Linked DNA regions of Mumia flava. The protein of the gene in region 2 interacts with the protein of the main gene of each other region in a pairwise test. Links are inferred from orthologs where the notes say so. Each region holds a gene or a part of one and is shown on either strand. Other genes may lie near its edges. The genes, in order: CLV56_RS13080 and rlmB.

The links.
Region 1: the proteins of rlmB (region 2) and CLV56_RS13080 interact in binary tests that used the Escherichia coli proteins (3 or more experiments, as listed by UniProt). The link is inferred for Mumia flava from one-to-one orthologs.

What each region holds. Positions count from the first base shown.
Region 1 is NZ_PGEZ01000001.1:2,798,723-2,801,934, reverse strand. Bases 159-3,060 are described here. They hold CLV56_RS13080 (NAD(P)H-hydrate dehydratase), read right to left. Parts: upstream 2,395-3,060; coding sequence 922-2,394; downstream 159-921. Other genes in these bases: glmS (glutamine--fructose-6-phosphate transaminase (isomerizing)), read right to left, coding at 2,422-3,060; alr (alanine racemase), read right to left, coding at 159-925. Also shown: more of alr, read right to left, coding at 1-158; more of glmS, read right to left, coding at 3,061-3,212. UniProt on the Escherichia coli protein: Bifunctional enzyme that catalyzes the epimerization of the S- and R-forms of NAD(P)HX and the dehydration of the S-form of NAD(P)HX at the expense of ADP, which is converted to AMP.
Region 2 is NZ_PGEZ01000001.1:1,380,902-1,384,210, reverse strand. What follows is about bases 297-3,295. They hold rlmB (23S rRNA (guanosine(2251)-2'-O)-methyltransferase RlmB), read left to right. Parts: upstream 297-1,320; coding sequence 1,321-2,271; downstream 2,272-3,295. Other genes in these bases: CLV56_RS06525 (ABC transporter ATP-binding protein), read left to right, coding at 2,863-3,295; CLV56_RS06530 (hypothetical protein), read right to left, coding at 2,235-2,807; cysS (cysteine--tRNA ligase), read left to right, coding at 297-1,321. Outside these bases: more of cysS, read left to right, coding at 1-296; more of CLV56_RS06525, read left to right, coding at 3,296-3,309. UniProt on the Escherichia coli protein: Specifically methylates the ribose of guanosine 2251 in 23S rRNA.

The DNA.
Region 1 (3,212 bases), 1.4 Mb from region 2 along the record:
CGGCGACGCGCACCCGGGTGCCGGCCACCAGCGCCTCGGCGGTGTTCGAGGCGGCCCGGAGCACGCCGTCGCCGTAGCCGATCGGCACCAGGCCCAGCGTCGTCGGCCGCTGCGTGACGAAGGTGTGACCGTACGAGACGCCCGTCCCCGCGGGGACGCGACGGACCAGCGCGAGCGCGCTGCGCAGCGTCATCACCGCCTGCAGGCCCAGGTCCTCCGGCGCGCCGAGAGCCTCGCCCGGGCTGATCCCGTAGGTGGCGATCCCGACCCGCACGAGGTCGTGGTGCGCGGCGGGGTCGACGAGCGTCGCCGCGGAGTTCGCGAGGTGTCGGAGCACGTCGGTGATCCCGGCGGCGGCGAGCTCGGCCACCGCCGCGTCGAACGCCGTGCGCTGCTCGGCGTTGACCGGCGAGCCCGGCTCGTCGGCGCACGCGAGGTGCGAGAAGATCCCGACGACCTCGATCCGCGCGCCGTGGTGCGCGCGGGCGGCCGCGGCGATCAGCGCGCTCAGGTCGGCACCCCGGACCCCGCCTCGCGCCATCCCGGTGTCGACCTTCAGGTGGACGCGAGGCCGCCGTCTCGCGGGCGCGGCCAGCACCGCGTCGAGCTGCTCGACCGACCCCGCTGCGACGTCCACCCCGGCGTCGATCGCGGGGCCGAGGTCCGCGCCCGCCGGGCACAGCCACGCCAGCACCGGACCGTCGACACCGGCCGATCTCAGGCGCACCGCCTCCTCCACCGTGGCGACACCGAGCCACTCAGAACCCGCCTCGAGGGCGGCACGCGCCATCGTCACCGCCCCGTGGCCGTAGCCGTCGGCCTTCACGACCGCCATCTGCGCCGCGGTCGGTGCAGCGCCTCGCAGCCGTGCGAGGTTCGCGCGGTACGCGTCGAGATCGACGACCGCCTCGGCCGGAGCGCTCACGCGGTCCTCCAGTCGCGGACCGCCGAGGCCGCCAGCGTGCCGTTGCGCCACGCGGTGACGACCGGTCCGATCGCCTCGGCGACCGCTCCCGCCGTCACCGGCCCACCGCCCGAGGCCGCGGTGGCCGCCGCCCCGTGCACGAAGGCGGCCAGCGACCCCGCGTCGAGGGGGTGGGCTCCGGCCGCGAGGAACGATCCGGCGAGGCCGGCGAGCACGTCACCGGCACCGGCGGTCGCGAGCCACGGGGTCCCGGTCAGGTTGACCCGTACGGGGGCGTCCGGGTGCGCGACCAGGGTGCGCGCGCCCTTGAGCAGCACGGTCGTGCGCCAGCGCTGCGCGGCCGTCCGGACGTGCCCGAGCGGATCGGCCTCCACGGCGTCGCGGTCGACTCCCAGCATCGTGGCCAGCTCACCCGCGTGCGGGGTCAGGAGTGCCGGGACCTCCACGGTCTCCGGGAGGTGGGCCAGCGCATCGGCGTCGACGACGACCGGGACCCGGTCGCCCAGGGCCCGCTCGAGCCGCGCTCCGGCCGCCTCGCCGCCGCCCGACCCGACCACCCAGGCCTGCACGCGTCCGGCCTCGGCGGGATCGGTGTGGGCGACGACCTCGGGGTACCGGTCGACCACCCGCCGGGCCAGGTCGTCCTCGCCGAGGAACCGGACCATGCCCGCAGCCCCGGCGCGCGCTCCCGCCACGCACAGCATCGCCGCCCCGGCGTAGCGGCTCGATCCGGCTGCCACGCCGACGACGCCGCGGGTGTACTTGTGCACGGGTCCACCCGAACGCCCCGCCAGCGTCGGTCGCAGAACCCGCATCAGCATCTCGGTGTCGGTGACCTCGAGGGCCTCGAGCGACGGCCGAGGGAGGTACGGGCCGAGTCCGATGTCGACCAGCCGTGCGAGCCCGTCGCGAGACGCCCACTGCGCGGCGGGGTCGACCAGCAGCGCGTTCTTGAAGGTCCCGAAGGTCACGGTCGCGTCCGCCGGCAGGAACGCCTCGGGCACCCGTGCGCCGTCGACGTCGACCCCGCTCGGGACGTCGACGGCGACGACGTACGGCCGGTCGGCCTCGATCTCGGCACGCCACCCCTCGGCCGGCCCGCGCAACCCGGGTCGGCCGCCGATGCCGACCACCCCGTCGACCACGACCGGATAGCCGTGGGTCGAGCCCACGAACCGGCAGCCCGCGGCGTACGCCGCCTCCATCCCGCCGCGGTGGGCCTGGGACTGGTCGACGACGGCGCACGCGACCACCCGCTCGCGCGCCAGCTCGGCTGCGGCGTACAGCGCGTCACCACCGTTGTCGCCCGTGCCGACCAGGAAGACCACGGGGACCTGCGGGGGCGCTGTCTCGCGCACGAATCCCGCGAGGCCGGCGGCGGCCCGGTGCATCAGCGCACCCGGCTCCGTCCGCGCCATCAGGGCGGCCTCGGCCGCCCGGACGTCGGAGACGGTGTGCGCTCTCAGCATCGGTGCGCCCTCAGCATCGCGGCGACCTCACTCGACGGTGACGGACTTGGCCAGGTTGCGCGGCTGGTCGACGTCGTGGCCGAGCGCCGTCGCGAGCTCGGCGGCGAAGATCTGCAGCGGGACCGCCGCGAGCACCGGCTGCAGCAGGGTCATCGCCTTCGGGAGCCGGATCACCTCGTCGGCGTACGGCAGCACCGAGTCGTCGCCGTGCTCGACCAGGACGATCGTGCGCGCCCCGCGCGCCCGGATCTCCTGGATGTTGCTGACGACCTTCTCGTGCAGCTGGTCGCGCCCGCGCGGCGGGACGATCACGAAGACCGGCAGCCCCGGCTCGATCACGGCGATCGGGCCGTGCTTGAGCTCGCCGGCGGCGAACCCCTCGGCGTGCAGGTAGGCCAGCTCCTTCAGCTTGAGCGCGCCCTCGAGCGCGACCGGGTAGCCGACGTGCCGCCCGAGGAAGAGGAACGTGCGGTGGTCGGCGAGGTCGCGCGCGAGCGTCCGGACCTGGCCGGCGGCCCCGATCACCTCCTGGACCCCCTCCGGCAGCCGCTGGAGCTCGGAGACCGTCGAGGCGATCTCGTCGCCGAACTTCGTGCCGCGGACCTGCGCGAGGTAGAGGCCCAGCAGGTAGCAGGCGACGATCTGGGTCAGGAACCCCTTCGTCGACGCGACCGCGATCTCCGGACCGGCGTGGGTGTAGATCACCGCGTCGGACTCCCGCGGGATCGTCGAGCCGTTGGTGTTGCAGATCGCCAGCACCTTCGCGCCCTGGTGGCGCGCGTGCCGGATCGCCTGGAGCGTGTCCGCGGTCTCGCCCG
Region 2 (3,309 bases):
CAAGGAGGTGGTCTTCGACGTGCTGCGGCGGTGGATGACCCACGAGGGCTACGCGGTCACCCTGGTCGCGAACGTCACCGACATCGACGACAAGATCCTCGCGAAGCAGTCCGAGGAGGATCGGCCGTGGTGGGCCGTCGCGTACGCGAACGAGCGCGCGCTGCACGCGGCGTACGACGTGCTCGGCTGCCTGCCGCCGACGTACGAGCCACGCGCGACCGGCCACATCCCCGAGATCGTGGGGCTGGTCGAGACGCTGATCGAGCGTGGGCACGCCTACGTCGCCCCGGACGGGTCGGGGGACGTGTACTTCGACGTGCGCAGCTGGCCGGACTACGGCGAGCTGTCGCGGCAGCGGCTGGACGACATGCTCGACGCCGGTGACGCCGACCCCCGGGGCAAGCGCGACCCGCGCGACTTCGCGCTCTGGAAGGGCCACAAGGCCGATGAGCCGGGGACCGCCGCCTGGCCGTCGCCGTGGGGTCCCGGCCGGCCCGGGTGGCACATCGAGTGCACGGCGATGGCGACGAAGTACCTCGGTCCCGCCTTCGACATCCACGGCGGCGGTCTGGACCTGCGCTTCCCCCACCACGAGAACGAGCTCGCCCAGGCGCGCGCGGCCGGGCTCGACTTCGCGGCGAGCTGGATGCACAACCAGCTCCTGCGCATCGGCGGCGAGAAGATGAGCAAGTCGGTCGGCAACTCCCTGCTGGTCAGCGAGGTCGTGAAGCGGTTCCGGCCGATCGACGTGCGTTACTACCTGGTCGCGGCCCACTACCGGTCGGTGATCGACTACTCCGAGGCGGCGCTCGCCGAGGCCGCGACGGCGTTCGGACGGATCGAGGCGTTCGTACGGCGTGCGAGCGAGGCGTCCGGTGCTCCGCGCGACCTCGCCGACGCGGAGGGTGCGGTGTCCGACGCGTTCGCGACCGCGATGGACGACGACCTCGCGGTGCCGGCGGCACTCGCGGTGGTCCAGGACGCGATCCGCGAGGGCAACAAGCTGCTCGCCGCCGCCGACGTGGACACCGTCGCCCTGCGTACGCTCGTCACCTCGGTCCGCAGGATGCTCGACGTGCTCGGGCTCGATCCGCTGTCGCCGACGTGGGCGGGCGCCGACGCCGACTCCGGGGCGGAGCGTGAGGCGCTCGGTACGCTGGTGGACGCACTGCTCGACCAACGCGCCGAGGCCCGCGCCGCGCGCGACTTCGCGACCGCCGATCGGGTCCGCGACCAGCTCAAGGCCGCGGGCGTCGAGGTCGAGGACACGCCGTCGGGACCACGCTGGTCCGTCGGCGCAGCATCCGGGAGCGAGGACTGATGGCCGGCAACAGCCAGCGCAAGGGCGCGATGAACAAGTCGCGCAAGGGAGCCAACGTCGGGTCCGGCGGACAGCGCCGCCGCGGCCTGGAGGGCAAGGGCCCCACCCCGAAGGCGGCCGAGCGGCCGAACCACAAGGCGTACAAGATGGCCAAGGCCGCCGAGAAGCGCCGCCCTCCGGCCCCGCGCAAGAAGCGCGGCGACGAGGCCGAGTGGGCCGCCGGGCGCAACTCCGTGCTCGAGGTGCTGCGCGCGGACATCCCGATCGCGTCGCTCTACGTCGCCGAGGGGATCGACCGCGACGACCGGGTCCGTGAGATCTTCGCCCTCGCGGTCGACAAGCGTCTGTCCGTGCTCGAGGTCAGCAAGCCCGAGCTGGACCGCTTCACCGACCGGGCGGTGCACCAGGGCGTCGCCGCGAAGCTCCCTCCGTACGAGTACGCGCACCCGGACGACTTCCTCGAGACCGCCCGCGAGCGGGGCGAGGACCCGCTGATCGTCGTCCTCGACTCGATCACCGACCCGCGCAACCTCGGCGCGATCGTGCGCAGCGCCTCCGGGTTCGGCGCGCACGGCGTCGTCGTCCCGGAGCGGCGGGCCGCCGGCATGACCGCGTCGGCGTGGAAGACCTCGGCCGGCGCGGCCGCGCGCGTCCCGGTGGCGCGGGCGACGAACCTGACCCGTCAGCTCAAGGCGTACGCCGCCGAGGGACTCATGATCGCCGGACTGGCCGCCGACGGGGAGGTGGCGCTGCCGGACCTCGACCTGGCGGAGGGGCCGCTCGTGCTCGTCGTCGGCAGCGAGGGCAAGGGCCTGTCGCGGCTGGTCTCCGAGACCTGCGACGTCCGGGTGTCGATCCCGATGGCCTCGAACCTCGAGTCGCTCAACGCCGGCGTCGCCGCCGGGATCGCTCTCTACGCGATCGACCAGCGCCGCTCCTCAGGCGGCTGAGGCTCCTCGGGGGCTCGGTGTGGGCGCCGGTAGGCCCCGAGCAGCAGCGCCGCGAGCAGCGGGTAGACCACGAAGCCGTAGTAGACGACGTTGACGAACGGGAAGTCGTAGAGCGGCTCCGGGAGCCGGGTGATCTGCTCGAACAACCACCGCGGATCCGCGACGACCAGGACCAGCGACGGCACCACCCCGTACAGCATCCCGGCGACGGCGGGGCACAGCCACGAGATCCGGCCCGCGGCGGAGACACCGAGGAGCACGGTTGCGGCGAGGGCGACGAGCAGGAACGTCTCCGGTGCGGCGTGCCAGTCTGCCGACCGCGTGCCCGTCAGCCTGCCCAGCGCGTAGTTCCGCTGGTGCAGCGCCCAGTCGATCGCCACGAGAGCGACGGGCGTTGCGAGAACGCCGATGAGGACGCCGACGACGTGCCGCGCCGGCGACCGACCGCCGTCGCGATCATCGCTCGGATCACTCCGGTCCGTCCCGACGGGCGTGGACTCGTACACCGGCTCGGTCGGCGGTTCCCAGGAGCGCATGCTGGACTCTAGCGAGTGCCGAGGGCCCGCTGACCGTCCGATAGCGTGGGGCGCGATGATCGAGATCGCGAACCTCACCAAGACCTTCGGGCCCGTGCGGGCGGTGGACGACCTCTCGTTCTCGGTCCGCCCGGGCGCCGTCACCGGCTTCCTCGGACCGAACGGCGCCGGCAAGACCACCACCCTGAGGATGCTGCTCGGCCTGGTCACGCCGACCTCGGGCAGCGCCACGATCGACGGTCGGACGTACGACCAGATCGACGACCCGGGCCGTGTGGTCGGTGCCGCGCTCGAGGCGGCGAGCTTCCACCCCGGTCGGACGGCGCGCGACCACCTGCGGGTCTACGCGCCCCACGTCGGGGTGTCCGATGCCCGCTGCGACGAGGTGCTCGAGATGGTCGGGCTCGCCGAGGCCAGGAAGCGGCGCGTCGGCGGTTTCTCGCTCGGGATGCGGCAGCGTCTCGGGCTCGCGACGACGCTGCTCGGTGACCCCCCGGTGCTG